2 regions of the Kluyvera huaxiensis genome follow, and region 2 is predicted to be linked to the other one. Evidence: riboswitches for the same ligand, from Rfam matches in the RefSeq annotation. Region 2 holds a riboswitch; the other holds the start of a gene.

Region 1 (7,528 bases), on a different contig from region 2:
TAGTTCATTACTGCTCTCCTCAGGCTGCGCCAATCAGCCAGAACCTGACTGCCATAAACAGCAGCAGGGCCAGCGTTGACGCCACCCACATCAGTCGAATCGTTCGGGAAATATCATCAATGGCGATATCGCGTCGGGCGTCGCCGATCCACGGCTTGTCCACGCGCTGGCCAAAATAGTCGTTCGGGCCGCCAAGGCGGATCCCCAACGCACCGGCCACCGCCGCCTCTGACCAGGCGCAGTTGGGGCTGCTGTGGTTATAGCGGTCGCGCCAGCCGATACGCAGCGCACGCGCGGCATCGAGGCGGCAAAGCCAGGCGGCAGCGCTTAATAGCAGCCAGCTCAGCCGGGCGGGAATAAAGTTAGCGGCATCATCCAGGCGGGCGCTGACCATGCCGATGGCGCGGTATTTTTCGTGCTTGTAGCCGACCATCGAATCGAGGGTATTCACCGCTTTATAGGCCATCGCCAGCGGCGCGCCGCCAAGCAGCAGGAAGAACAGCGGCGCGATAATGCCGTCGACGGTGTTTTCGGCGACCGTTTCCACCACCGCGCGGTTGATCTGCTCGGGCTGAAGCGCGGAGGTATCGCGCCCCACAATCCATGACAGCTTGATGCGGCTTTCGGCCAGGTCGTTTTCCCGCAGCGGACGCGCCACATCTTGGGCAGAACGCGCCAGGCAGCGCCCGGCGAGCACGGTGAAAATCATCCACACTTCAACGCCCCACCCCAGCCACGGATGCACCCATGCAGCAAGTCTGAGTACACCCCAGGCCACGCTATACGTCAGTCCCACCACCGCCAGCCACATCACGCCACCGCCGATACGCAGCGCGCGATCGCTATGGCACAGGCGGCGTACAGCACGCTGTACGGCGTTAATCAGATTGCCCATCCAGCGCACCGGATGCGGCCAGTTTTGCGGGTCACCGATCATAAAATCGAGCAACCACGCCAGACACCAGGCGAGCAGCGTCATTGCGCGCTCCTTGCGGCAGCAAACCAGTGGTTGAGCATGGCGGGACGCTGGGAAAAATGTAGGTGCAGGTAGCTGGCGAAGGTATTTCCTATCTGCCAACCGCCCTGCCATTGCTGGAGAACCGCGCCGTCGCGGGTTTTACGGCAGGCCATCGTCGCCGGAAGCTGGGCGCTAAAATCGGAGTAGTGGAATTCATGCCCGCGCAGTATCTCACCGGGCGCGGCCAGCAGGGTCTGGCGCTCAGCCTGCGCTTCGCAGTAGCCAAAACGGGTCAACCGTTTGCCCATTTTGCTCGCACCGGGAAGAATATCGGCCATCGCGTGGATGTCGCCCTGAGCGTCCTCAAGCGTGCTGCCGAGGTACATCAACCCACCGCATTCCGCGTAAATTGCCACGCCACGCCGATGCGCAGCTCGCAGTTGTTCCAGCATCGGCGTATTAACCGCCAGCGCGCGGGCGTGCAGTTCCGGATAGCCGCCGCCCAGCCACAGCATCTGACAATCCGGCAGCACGCTATCGTGCAGTGGGCTAAAGCGAACAATCGTTACCCCGGCTCGTTCCAGCAGCGCCAGATTGTCCGGGTAGTAGAAATTGAAGGCTTCGTCATCGGCCAGCCCCAGCGTTAAACCCTCACCGCTCAGCGGGGTTGAGGGCCATTCACCTGCCGGCAGCTCCGCCAGCTCGCTCAGCGCCAACAGTCTGTCGATATCAAGCGTACGTTCAAGACCGGCGGCAAAATCCAGCCACGGCTGGCTATCCAGCGTCGATTCGCGGGCGGTGACCAGCCCCAGATGGCGTTCAGGCAACGACACCCCTTCAGCGCGCGGAACGTAGCCCAACACCGGCAGGGCACAGTAACGCTCGATGGCGCTTTTCAGCAGCTGAAAATGGCTGTCGCTGTTGACGCGATTGACGATGACACCGGCGATATTGAGGCTCGGGTCAAAGTGCTGAAATCCCATCACCGTGGCGGCAATTGAGGTAGAAACGGCTTTACCATCCACCAGCAAAATCACCGGGCAGCCCAGCTGTTTCGCCATCGCCGCGCTGCTGCAATAGTTTGGGTCGGTGCCGTAGCCGTCATACAGGCCCATCACGCCTTCAATGACGGCGATATCAGCCTGCTGCATATGTTCGCAGAACAGCGCATTGAGAATAGGGGGAGGCAGCATAAAGCTGTCGAGGTTACGTGAAGGGACGCCGCACAGCGCGGTATGCCAGCCGGTATCGAGGTAGTCAGGACCAACCTTGTACGGCTGAACCCGCAGCCCGCGCTGCTGGAGCAGTTTGAGCAGACCGAGCGTGACCGTGGTTTTACCACAGCCGCTGCCGGTACCTGCGAGAACAAATGCGTGCTGCCTGGCTGCCATACCCTGACCCTTTTCAGGCGGGATTGGATATAGCCGTACGTCTGCCCGGTCAAATGACCGTGCAGCGCAAAGCAACCCACTTCCCACCGAAGTTGTTGTTAATGGCCAACAGGCAGGTCTTCTGGCTTAGCGTCATCCTCGCCCGCCCTTCCCGATCTGGCGATCAGTGGTGTTTACGGGGTCGTCAGCATCACAGCAGCGGGGGCTGCGGAGGATTTATACACGGGTGTATTCACCTCCTTCCCTGGCACATAATATGCCAAACCTGTTGGTTGCAGATTTATGCCGGCACAATGCCCGCATAAAATAAAAGCACTTTACTCTAGCGCCGCGCGTGAATGATTTCGTTGCGCTATGACAATACCGGTATATTTATTTACGGTAGTTATACTTCGTTCGGTAAGACAAGGATAATCATGAGCGTGGCACGCTGTCCCGGCTCCTGCGGGGAACTCATTCAGGGCTGGATTCTGGGCAGTGAAAAGCTCGTCTCCTGCCCGATAGATTGGTACAGCACGGTTGAAGTGTGTGACGGCATCCCGAGGGCCGATGAGCGTCCGCTCACCCGAGCGATGGTTGAAGCGCTGCTCGCCCACTTCGGTTTTCCGCAGGCGCTAAGCCCGACGCTGCGCATTGAGGTCGATTCGACGCTGCCGATTGCCAAAGGGATGGCCAGCAGCACCGCCGATATCGCCGCCACCGCAGTGGCCGCCGCCCACCACCTCGGCCATTCGCTGGATGAAACCACGCTCGCCGCGCTGTGCGTGGCGCTGGAGCCTACCGACAGTACGCTGTTTCGTCAGTTGACGCTGTTCGATCACCATCACGCCGGCACGCAGATTGCCTGTGCGTCCGCCCCGCATTTTGACCTACTGGTTCTGGAAAGCCCGGTGCTTTTACGCACCGCGGATTATCACCGCCTTCCCCGTGAGACCGCGCTAATAGCGCACGCCGGAGAGTTGCAACAAGCCTGGGAAAAGGTGCAGACAGCCTGCACTCGTCAAGATGCCAGCCTGCTTGGCGAAGCGGCAACGCTCAGCGCCATTGCCAGCCAGGCGCTGTTGCCCAAACCGGGTTTTGCGGCGCTGATGGCGTTAGTAGAATCCTGTGACTTATACGGCCTGAACGTGGCGCACAGCGGCAGCGTGGTTGGGCTTATGCTCGACCCGCGTCGTCATGATGTGGAATATTTGAAGTGGGCGCTGACGCAGAAAAAGCTGACCGACCACTGGCCGAAACAGCACTTGCTCCGCACAGTGCCCGGCGGGGTTCAGCTGAGCGCCTGACGCAGCGCCGCCAGTAGCCGCTGGTTTTCCGCTTCGCTACGCACCGCCACGCGGAAGTAGCGCCCGTCGAGTCCAGGATAGTTGGCGCAGCTGCGGATAAGAATATGCTGTTGCAGCAGCGCGTATTGCAGTTCGATATCGGCGCGTTCGCAGCGTAAAAACAGATAGTTCGCACGTCCCGGATAAACGGTTATTCCGTCAATCTCTGCCAGCGCCTGATATAAACGCTGACCTTCCCGCGCCAGCCAGCGCAGAGTCGCCTGCTGATAGTCGCGGTCATTAAGCACCCTCTCCCCTGCCAGCACGGCAAACGCGTTGATTGACCACGGCATCTGATGCTTGCGCAGACGCGCCACCGCACGTTCATCGCCGTTGAGCAAATAGCCCAAACGTAGGCCGGGAATGGCATAAAATTTGGTGAGCGATCGCAGCACCCAGATATGCGGATTTTGCTTAAGCTCGCCGATAAAACCCGGTTCATCGGCAATAAAGTCGATAAAAGCTTCATCAAGGATAAGCGCGATATCAAGTGACCGGCAGCGTTCAGCGATAGCGTCCAACAGCGCGCGATCCGGCAATAGTCCGGTGGGGTTGTTCGGGGTACACAGAAACAGGCAGTCAAGATCCGCCGTCAGCGCCGACAAAATACGCTCGGTGAGCTGCCAGCCGTCTTCTTCACGCAGCGTGTAGGTTTCGATTTTGCAGTCGATCGTTTCCAGCGCCCGGCGATATTCAGCAAAACCCGGCGCCACCACCATCGCCCGACGCGGTTTCAGACCGTGAACGAGAGTAAAAATGGACTCGGTTTCGCCATTGCCCGCCAGTATCCACGACGCGGGTACACCGTGATGCGCCGCCAGCGCCTGATGAAGCTGCTGATATTCAACGTCGGGGTAACGTTCGGCGCAGTTGAGATTATTGATAATCGCCTGTTTGAGGCTTTCCGGCATGCCCAACGGGTTAATATTGGCGCTGAAATCCAGCAGCTTATCGGCACCGATGCCCAGCAAAGCGGCCGCTTCGCGAGTATTACCGCCGTGAGCACTCTTTAAACGTGACATACCGAATTACCCGCGTCTTGCCAGCGTTGCGCCGTCGGCAAAATAGGCTTTAATCCCGGCGAGGATCGACTCGGCGACCTCCTGCTGAAACTTGGCCGTTTTGAGCTTGCGCTCTTCTTCAACGTTACTGATAAATGCCGTTTCGACGAGGATAGATGGAATATCCGGGGCTTTCAGCACCGCAAAGCCGGCCTGCTCGACCTGGTTTTTATGCAGGTTGTTGACCTGTCCCAGACGTTTCAGCACCGCTTTACCAAATTTCAGGCTGTCGGTGATGGTCAGCGACTGCACCATGTCGAACATGGTGTGGTCGACGTAGCGGTCGCCGCTCTTGCTCACGCCACCCACTAAGTCGGCGGCGTTCTGAGTTTGCGCAAGGTATTTGGCCGCCGTACTGGTGGCCCCTTTGGTCGACAGCGCAAACACCGATGAACCACTTGGCTGCCGACTGGTAAAGGCGTCGGCGTGAATCGAGACGAACAGGTCGGCGCGCTGCTTTTGCGCTTTGGCGACCCGAACTTTGAGCGGAATAAAAATATCTTCGTTACGCGTCATGTAGGCTTTCATATTGCCTTCTTTCTCAATCAGCGCGCGCAGGCGACGGGCGATTTGCAGCACCACGTCCTTCTCCCGCGTTTTATACAGCCCAACCGCACCGGAGTCTTCACCGCCATGTCCAGGGTCGAGCATGATAACAATCGGCCGGTCGCGCCCGGCTTTGCCCGGCTGCGGGCCACTTTGAGCAGGCGGAACCTGCTTTTCGAGGCCGTCTTTGTTGTACTCTTCCAGCAGCGCCAGGAGCGGATCCTGCACATCCTGGCTGCTGGCGGGATAGAGGTCCATCACCAGACGTTCTTTAAACCCGGCAACCGGCGCCAGCGCAAACAGCTGCGGTTTGACGTCTTGCTTTAGCTCAAACACCATACGCACGGTTTGCGGATCAAACTGCCCCACGCGGGCCGATTTAATATAGGGATCATCGGCGCGGATTTGCGCGCCCATGCCTTTGAGCACCGAATTCAGGTTGACCCCTTCGAAATCCACCACCAGACGGTCAGGATTGCTCAACGCAAACTGTCGATAATTAATCACACGGTTGGACTCCACCGTGACGCGCGTGTAGCTGGACGCAGGCCAGATGCGCACTGCCACCACCTGACTAACGGCGGCAAAACCAACCTGACTCACGCTCAATAACCACATGGCGCCCGCCCCTTTTAACAGGCGACGACGACTTAACGACTGACTTCCCGACATGCTCCATCCCAGGCAAAAAAAGATAATTTTGGTTCACGCATAATACGATTGACCGAAAACTTTAACCAAAGGCGAATAAACTGTCATCTATAAAAGGGTAAACATTCGTAGGATCAACGAAATTGACAGCAAGCTTTTCCGTTATTTAGGCAAATTCCGGCTTGCGTTTCCGCCAGAAACAGAATAAAAATACACTAATTACGAATAATCATGCATTGAGGATTGTGCCGTGGTGAAGGAACGTAGAACCGAACTGGTAGAGGGGTTTCGTCATTCTGTCCCCTATATTAACGCCCACCGGGGGAAGACGTTTGTCATCATGCTTGGCGGCGAAGCCATTGAGCATGAAAATTTTTCCAGTATCGTCAGCGATATTGGTCTGCTCCACAGCTTAGGCATTCGCCTGGTGCTGGTCTACGGCGCGCGCCCGCAAATTGATGCCAATCTGGCGGAGCATAACCACGAACCGACTTACCACAAGCATATCCGCGTAACGGATAGCAAAACGCTTGAACTGGTTAAGCAGGCGGCCGGTCTGCTGCAGCTGGATATTACCGCCCGTTTGTCGATGAGCCTCAACAACACCCCGCTTCAGGGTGCGCACATCAACGTGGTGAGCGGGAACTTTATTATCGCCCAGCCGCTGGGCGTGGACGACGGTATAGACTACTGCCACAGCGGGCGTATTCGTCGTATTGATGAAGAGGCCATCCACCGCCAGCTCGACAACGGCGCGATTGTGCTGATGGGGCCAGTGGCGGTGTCGGTGACCGGCGAAAGCTTTAATCTGACCTCGGAAGAAATTGCCACCCAGCTGGCAATTAAGCTCAAAGCCGAGAAGATGATCGGTTTTTGCTCCTCACAGGGGGTATACAACGAGGATGGGGAGATTGTTCCTGAGCTGTTCCCGAACGAAGCGCAGGCGCGCATCGAAGAGCTGGAGCAGGAAGGCGACTACCTTTCCGGCACCGCGCGTTTCCTGCGCGGCGCGGTGAAAGCCTGCCGCAGCGGCGTACGCCGTAGCCACCTGATAAGCTATCAGGAAGACGGTGCGCTGTTGCAAGAGCTGTTCTCTCGCGACGGTATCGGGACGCAGATTGTGATGGAAAGCGCCGAGCAAATTCGTCGCGCGACCATTAACGACATCGGTGGGATTCTGGATCTGATTGCACCGCTGGAGCAACAGGGGATTCTGGTGCGCCGCTCTCGCGAGCAGCTGGAGATGGAGATCGACAAATTCACCATTATTCAGCGGGATAACACCACTATCGCCTGCGCCGCGCTCTATCCATTCCCGGAAGAGAAGATTGGCGAGATGGCCTGCGTGGCGGTTCATCCGGACTACCGCAGCTCGTCGCGTGGGGAAGTGCTGCTGGAACGCATCGCCGCTCAGGCGAAACAGATGGGGTTAAATCACCTGTTTGTGCTGACTACCCGGAGCATTCACTGGTTCCAGGAACGCGGCTTTAAGCCGGTTGACGTGGAGCTGCTGCCGGAAAGTAAGAAGCAGCTGTATAACTATCAGCGCCGGTCTAAGGTGCTGATGACGGACCTGGCGTAACGCCGGGGCTGGAG
Region 2 (7,528 bases):
GGCTTCGCCTTATCCGGCCGACATAGTAAAGTGCCATCAGGTAATATTGAGGCCCGGTCGAGCATAGCGAGGCCGGGTTTTTGACGCGCAAAAAAAAGCGGGCCACGGGGCCCGCAAACGTTCATGTTGGCTTTTGTTAGTCGAGTTCGAGAGAAACTCCGATTCAGTGTGACGACTTCAAGGGTTAAACGAGGGTCACCTGTTTCTGTGGTGTATTATTAAACAGAATCCTTGATAGGGATAATCATTCGTTGCTATTCTATCTATCGCCATGGGCTATCGTGGCGATGGAGGAAGAATAATGAATATTCGCGATCTTGAATACCTGGTGGCGTTAGCTGAGCATCGGCACTTCCGCCGGGCGGCAGATTCCTGCCATGTCAGTCAGCCAACCCTCAGCGGGCAGATTCGTAAACTGGAAGATGAACTGGGCGTGATGTTGCTGGAGCGTACCAGCCGCAAAGTGCTGTTTACCCAGGCTGGGCTGCTGCTGGTGGACCAGGCGCGTACCGTGTTACGCGAGGTCAAAGTGCTTAAGGAGATGGCAAGCCAGCAGGGGGAGACGATGTCCGGCCCGCTGCATATCGGCCTGATTCCAACCGTTGGCCCGTATCTGTTACCTCATATTATCCCAATACTGCATCAAACCTTCCCGAAGCTGGAAATGTATCTGCATGAAGCGCAAACCCATCAGCTGCTGGCGCAGCTCGACAGCGGTAAGCTGGATTGCGTGATTCTGGCGCTGGTGAAGGAGAGCGAGGCATTTATCGAAGTTCCGCTGTATGACGAACCGATGCTGCTGGCGATCTACGAAGATCACCCGTGGGCGGAACGCGATCGCGTGCCGATGTCGGATCTGGCGGGCGAAAAGCTGCTCATGCTGGAAGACGGTCACTGCCTTCGCGATCAGGCGATGGGCTTCTGTTTTGAAGCCGGGGCGGATGAAGATACCCATTTCCGCGCAACCAGTCTGGAAACGCTGCGTAATATGGTGGCGGCGGGAAGCGGAATTACTTTGCTACCTGCGCTGGCGGTACCGCCGGAACGCAAACGCGACGGCGTGGTGTATCTGCCGTGTATTAAGCCGGAACCACGCCGTACCGTTGGCCTGGTTTATCGTCCGGGGTCGCCGCTGCGCAGCCGCTATGAGCAGCTGGCAGAGGCCGTCCGTGAAACGATGGACGGCCATTTCGACAAAGCGCTAAAAAAGGCGATTTAAGCCGTTAAGCGCCGCTACCCGATAGGCTTCCGCCATTGTCGGGTAGTTAAAGGTGGTGTTAACGAAGTACTCAATGGTGTTACCACCACCTTTCTGCTCCATAATCGCCTGACCGATATGAATAATCTCGGCTGCGCGTTCGCCAAAGCAGTGAATGCCGAGGATTTCCTTGGTCTCCCGATGGAACAGGATCTTCAGGCTACCCACGCTCATCCCGACGATTTGTGCTCGCGCCAGGTGTTTAAACTGCGCACGACCTACTTCATACGGCACTTTCATCGCCGTCAGCTGCTGTTCGGTTTTACCGACGGAGCTGATTTCCGGAATGGTGTAGATCCCGGTTGGAATATCTTCAATCAGATGCCCGGCAGCTTCGCCTTTCATCAGCGCCTGTGCGGCGATGCGGCCCTGATCGTAGGCGGCGGAAGCGAGGCTCGGATAGCCGATAACGTCACCGACGGCATAGACGTGCGGCTGCGCGGTCTGATAGAGGCTGTTCACTTTCAACTGGCCACGGCCATCGGCCTGAAGGCCAATGTTTTCCAGCGCCAGCGGTTCGGTGTTACCGGTGCGGCCATTGGCAAACAGCAGGCAGTCGGCCTTGAGCTTTTTGCCGGACTTCAGGTGCATGATGACCCCATCGTCCACACCTTCAATCTTCTCGTACTCTTCGTTGTGGCGAATGACCACGCCGCTGTTCCAGAAGTGATAGGACAGCGAATCTGACATCTCCTGATCGAGGAACGCCAGCAGACGGTCGCGGGTGTTGATGAGATCAACTTTCACGTCCATGCCGCGGAAGATAGACGCATATTCACAGCCGATAACCCCTGCGCCGTAGATAATGACGTGGCGAGGTTCATGGTGCAGGCTGAGAATAGAGTCGCTGTCATAAATGCGCGGATGATTAAAGTCGACGTCCGCCGGGCGGTACGGGCGGGAACCGCAGGCAATCACGAACTTTTCGGCGGTCAACGTTTCGACTGAACCATCCGGGCATTTCAGCGCGATGGTGTGTTCATCGACAAAGTGGGCGTCGCCCTGCAGCATTTCACAGTGGTTGCGCTCATAAAAGCCCTGACGCATACGCGTCTGCTGATTAATCACGCTATCGGCATGATTCAGGATGTCGGCAAATGAGGAACGGAGAAGTCGGCTGTGGTCGCTGTAGAGAGGGTTCTGGTTGAATTCGATAATACGGCTGACGGCATGGCGAAGTGCTTTGGATGGGATTGTGCCCCAGTGGGTACAACCGCCGCCGACATTATGATAACGCTCAATAACGGCGACGTGGGCTCCTTGCTTCACCAGACCCATAGCAGCGCCTTCGCCGCCGGGGCCGGAACCAATAATTACTGCATCATAATCGTAGGAATGTGGCATGGTAAGGCTTACCTGTTCTTATACATAAAAGCAACAGAATCATAACATCATCGAGGGAATAACCCAATTATCGTTGGGCTTTTTTCATACGGAATAGCATAAATAGCATGTAAACAATCATTAACAAAGCTGCGTAAGTGGAATCGTTTTAATCTCTGGTATAGTGCCAGCACGGCATATGGAAGGATTCAGTTATCGTGATGGGTGTAAGAGCACAACAAAAAGAAAAAACCCGGCGTTCGCTGGTGGAAGCGGCATTCAGTCAACTCAGTGCCGAGCGTAGTTTTGCCAGCCTGAGTCTGCGTGAAGTCGCACGTGAGGCGGGAATCGCGCCAACGTCCTTTTATCGCCATTTCCGCGATGTCGATGAGCTGGGGCTGACGATGGTCGATGAAAGCGGCCTGATGCTTCGCCAACTGATGCGCCAGGCGCGTCAGCGTATTGCCAAAGGCGGCAGCGTAATACGCACTTCCGTTTCAACCTTTATGGAATTTATCGGCAATAACCCCAACGCCTTCCGCCTGCTGCTGCGCGAGCGCTCCGGCACGTCTGCGGCATTTCGTGCGGCAGTGGCCCGCGAGATTCAGCACTTTATTGCGGAACTTGCTGACTATCTGGAAATCGAAAACCATATGCCTCGTGCGTTTACCGAAGCGCAGGCTGAGGCGATGGTGACTATTGTATTTAGCGCGGGAGCGGAGGCTTTAGATGTTGGCCTCGAGCAGCGTCGGCAGCTTGAAGAGCGGCTGGTGTTGCAGTTACGGATGATCTCCAAAGGCGCATACTACTGGTATCGTCGCGAACAAGAGAAAAGTCACGTCATTCCGAATAAGGTGGTAGACGAGCAATGAAACAGTCAGGTCAAGATAAAGGTACGCTGTTGCTGGCGCTGTTGGCTGGCTTATCGATTAACGGCACGTTTGCAGCGCTGTTCAGCTCCATCGTTCCTTTCTCAGTTTTTCCGATAATTTCTCTGGTGCTGACGGTTTACTGTCTGCATCAACGCTATCAAAACCGCACGATGCCGGTCGGCTTGCCCGGCCTGTCAGCCGCCTGCTTTATCCTCGGCGTGTTGCTCTATAGCACTGTGGTGCGGGCGGAATATCCGGATATCGGTTCTAACTTCTTCCCGGCGGTATTGTCGGTGGTGATGGTATTCTGGATTGGCTATCGGGTGCGTAACCGCAAGCAGGGCATTTCTGAGTGATATTGTTGGGCCCGGCAGCGCGATGCAGGCCGGGCCCGTGATGATATTACTTCTTCGTCAGCAGCACGCCGCATTCCATATGATGGGTATACGGGAACTGATCGAACAGCGCCAGGCGAGTGACGTTATGCGTCTGGCTTAATGTTTGCAGATTCTGGCACAGCGTCTCCGGGTTACAGGAGATGTACAGAATATTCGGGTATGCCTGCACCATCTTCTCGGTTTCACTGTCCAGCCCGCTACGCGGTGGATCGACAAAAATCGTCTCGCACTGATAGCTTTTCAAATCGATTCCCTGCAGGCGGTTAAATTCCCGCACGCCGTTCATCGCTTGAGTAAACTCTTCTGCCGCCATGCGGATGATCTGCACGTTATCAATCTGGTTAGCGGCAATGTTGTACTGCGCGGCGGCAACCGACGGCTTGGCTATCTCAGTGGCCAGCACACGATTAAAGTTGCGCGCTAATGCCAGCGAGAAGTTACCGTTACCGCAGTAAAGCTCCAGCAGATCGCCACGTGAATTTTGCGTGCTGTCCAGCGCCCATTCCAGCATCTGAATGTTCATCGCCGCATTTGGCTGGGTGAAGCTGTTCTCGACCTGACGGTAGATCATCTCTTTGCCGGCAACCGGCAGACGCTCATCAATATAGTCCTGGTCCAGCTCGATTTTGGTTTTGGTGGCGCGGCCAATCAGCTGGACGTTCAGCCCTTTCGCACGCAGCGCAGCGCGCAGCGCTTCGGCCTGTTCGCGCCAGGCATCATCCAGTTTTTTATGATACAGCAGTGAAACCACCGCCTGATTGCTCAGGGTGGTGAGATAGTCAATCTGGAACAGCTTGTGACGCAGCACCTGATTATCGCGCACGCCGTCGAGCACGGCGGTCATCAGCGTATTAATCAGCTGGCTGGCGGCCGGGAACGAATCGACGCGGATACGGCCCTTGGTCTGCTGGTCAAACATAATATGGTAGAGATCATCACCGTCATGCCAGATGCGGAATTCTGCACGCATCCGGTAGTGACTGACCGGTGAGCGAAACACCTCCGGCGCAGGAGCGCTAAACGGCGTCATCATTGTTTGCAGGCGAGTGACTTTCTCGGCGAGCTGAGCGTCGTACTGATCGGTAGGGAGATGTTCGGGGGTCATGGTGCATCCTGAATAGTAAAAGTACGCGGGGATTGTAGGGCTTGTTCAGGGGATGTCCAGCCTCATGCGGGTTAAAATGATAAATAGCAGTCTGGACATCCGTATGTAACTAAATGTAGCATTCGCGTACCGGTCCTGTGAGTTAAAAGGGAACCCAGTGTAAATCTGGGGCTGACGCGCAGCGGTAAGGAAGGTAAGAGAAGAGCGCACCTCGTGCAGACACTGCGGCTCACCGCGGGAAGTCATCTTCTCTTTTATATAGCCTCCAAGCCCGAAGACCTGCCGGATGACGTCGCATGAGGTTTTATCGTCGCGAGCAACTGATAAAACCTGCGGCATCCTTTATCTATTTCGGATGCTTTTAAAATGATTAAAAAAGTTTCGCTGATGACGGCGTTATCCGTCACGGCATTTTCCGGCTGGGCGCAGGACAATGATTCAGACACGCTGGTGGTAACTGCTAACCGTTTTCAACAGCCGGTTAATACCGTATTAGCCCCCACGGATGTTGTCACCCGCGATGAGATCAACCGCTGGCAGGCGAAAAACCTGAACGATGTTATGCGCCGCCTCCCTGGTGTTGATATTGCTCAGTATGGCGGTATGGGGCAGTCTTCGTCTCTCTTTATTCGTGGTACGGAAACTCGGCAGGTGTTGGTGCTGGTAGATGGTATCCCAATGAGCCGCCCGGGTATTTCGAATACGCCCGACCTTAACCAGATCCCTCTCTCCTTAGTACAGCGCGTGGAGTATATCCGTGGCCCGCGTTCAGCAATTTATGGTTCTGGCGCGATGGGGGGAGTGATTAACATCATTACGCATTCTGACAATGATGAGTCGAAGATTAATGCTGGCATGGGGTCGAAAGGCTACCAGCATTATGATGGCACGCTGCGTCAGCGCTTTGGCGATACGGTGGCTACGGTAGCCGGTTCTTATGAGAGTACCAACGGTTTTAACGTTCAGCCGAAATCGACCTGGGATCACGATAGCGACCGTGATGGTTTCCGTAATAAAACATTCTGGGGAAGCCTCGAGCACAAGTTTAATGAAAACTTGTCTGGTTTCTTCCGTGGGCATAGCTATACCAATAACTCCGATTACGACCTGGGTAAGGCGCCAACGTTGAAGGCATATAGTGCCGATGAGGAGCAGCTTTATAATCAGTCCTGGGACACGGGGATGCAATTTAACTCGGGGATTTACTCTTCGCAGTTGATTGCTAGCTACCAGAAGGTAAAGGACTACAACTATAGCAGTATCTATGGTCGTTATAATGATGGGACGACGCTGGATAATATGACACAGCGTAATCTGCAGTGGGGCAATAATGTCCAGGTCGGGCAGGGGTCGATCAGTGCCGGTGTCGATTGGCAGCAACAGCGTTTGACTTCATCGAGTACGACAGTATCCGATTCTTATAAGCGCGATAATACTGGGCTATATTTAACTGGTCAGCAGCAATTCGGCAGCGTAACGCTTGAAGCCTCCGGCCGTGAGGACCACGACGAGCAGTTTGGTTGGCATGGAACCTGGCAGACCACCGCTGGTTGGGCGTTTGTGGAAAACTACCGTGCAACGCTCTCTTATGGTACGGGTTTCCTTGCCCCATCTCTTGGGCAGCAGTTTGGCTCTACGCGCTTTGAAATTAGTTCAAATCCGAACCTCAAGCCAGAGGAGTCAAAACAGTGGGAAGCCGGGCTTGAGGGGCTGACCGGACCGTTGGACTGGCGCTTATCGGCGTACCATTACGAAATTAGCAACCTTATTACTTATTATTTCGATCCAAACACCGGAATGGGTGAATATGACAACATCAACTCTGCGACGATCAAAGGAGTTGAGTGGACTGGGAATGTTGATACTGGAATCTTTAGCCATCGGGTTACGTTGCAATATATGGACCCGCGTAATGATGATAATGGGGAAGTGCTAGCGCGCCGCTCAAAACGTCAGGCCAAGTATCAGCTTGATTGGTCGATGTTCAATGTTGATATGGACATATCATGGCAATACTACGGTAAGCGCTATGACAACAACACATCGGAGTACAACCCTAAACAGCAGATTTTACCGAGCTACAGCACAGTTGATGTATCGGCATCATATCCGATCACCTCACACCTGACAGTTCGTGGTAAAATAGCCAACCTGTTCGATAAAGATTACGAGACAGTTTATGGCTACCAAACTGCAGGACGGGAATACACCTTGTCTGGCAGCTACACCTTCTAACCCACGTCCCACCGTCCTGGTCTTTGACTCCGGGGTCGGTGGGTTGTCGGTCTACGATGAGATCCGGCATCTTTTGCCGGACCTTCATTATATCTACGCTTTCGATAACGTCGCTTTCCCGTATGGGGAAAAGAGCGAAGAGTTTATCGTTGAACGCGTCCTCGAGATTGTCACCGCTGTACAGCAACGCTATCCGCTAGCGCTCGCGGTTATCGCCTGTAATACGGCCAGCACGGTGTCGCTGCCCGCGCTGCGTGAGAAGTTCGCCTTCCCGGTCGTCGGCGTGGTGCCAGCCATCAAACCGGCGGCACGTCTGTCGGCCAACCGTATTGTTGGG

What was found. A riboswitch is a leader RNA that binds a small molecule or an ion and turns the genes downstream of it on or off. The one in region 2 is predicted to bind cobalamin.
Region 1: it holds a riboswitch for cobalamin, as region 2 does, so the genes downstream of both, ABOC97_RS10725 (cobyrinate a,c-diamide synthase) here and btuB (TonB-dependent vitamin B12 receptor BtuB) in region 2, are expected to answer to the same signal.

What each region holds. Positions count from the first base shown of each region.
Region 1 is NZ_JBEFLV010000008.1:143,775-151,302, forward strand. Features, by position in the region: gene ABOC97_RS10715 (cobalt-precorrin-8 methylmutase) at 1-8, opposite strand, end outside; gene cbiB (adenosylcobinamide-phosphate synthase CbiB) at 20-979, opposite strand; gene ABOC97_RS10725 (cobyrinate a,c-diamide synthase) at 976-2,349, opposite strand; cobalamin riboswitch at 2,444-2,633, opposite strand; gene ABOC97_RS10730 (L-threonine kinase) at 2,766-3,635, shown strand; gene cobD (threonine-phosphate decarboxylase CobD) at 3,620-4,696, opposite strand; gene amiC (N-acetylmuramoyl-L-alanine amidase AmiC) at 4,703-5,953, opposite strand; gene argA (amino-acid N-acetyltransferase) at 6,183-7,514, shown strand.
Region 2 is NZ_JBEFLV010000016.1:112,355-119,882, forward strand. Features, by position in the region: gene oxyR (DNA-binding transcriptional regulator OxyR) at 302-1,219, shown strand; gene sthA (Si-specific NAD(P)(+) transhydrogenase) at 1,202-2,602, opposite strand; partial or broken gene fabR (HTH-type transcriptional repressor FabR) at 2,800-3,434, shown strand; gene ABOC97_RS16710 (YijD family membrane protein) at 3,450-3,809, shown strand; gene trmA (tRNA (uridine(54)-C5)-methyltransferase TrmA) at 3,856-4,956, opposite strand; cobalamin riboswitch at 5,070-5,257, shown strand; gene btuB (TonB-dependent vitamin B12 receptor BtuB) at 5,323-7,191, shown strand; gene murI (glutamate racemase) at 7,136-7,528, shown strand, end outside.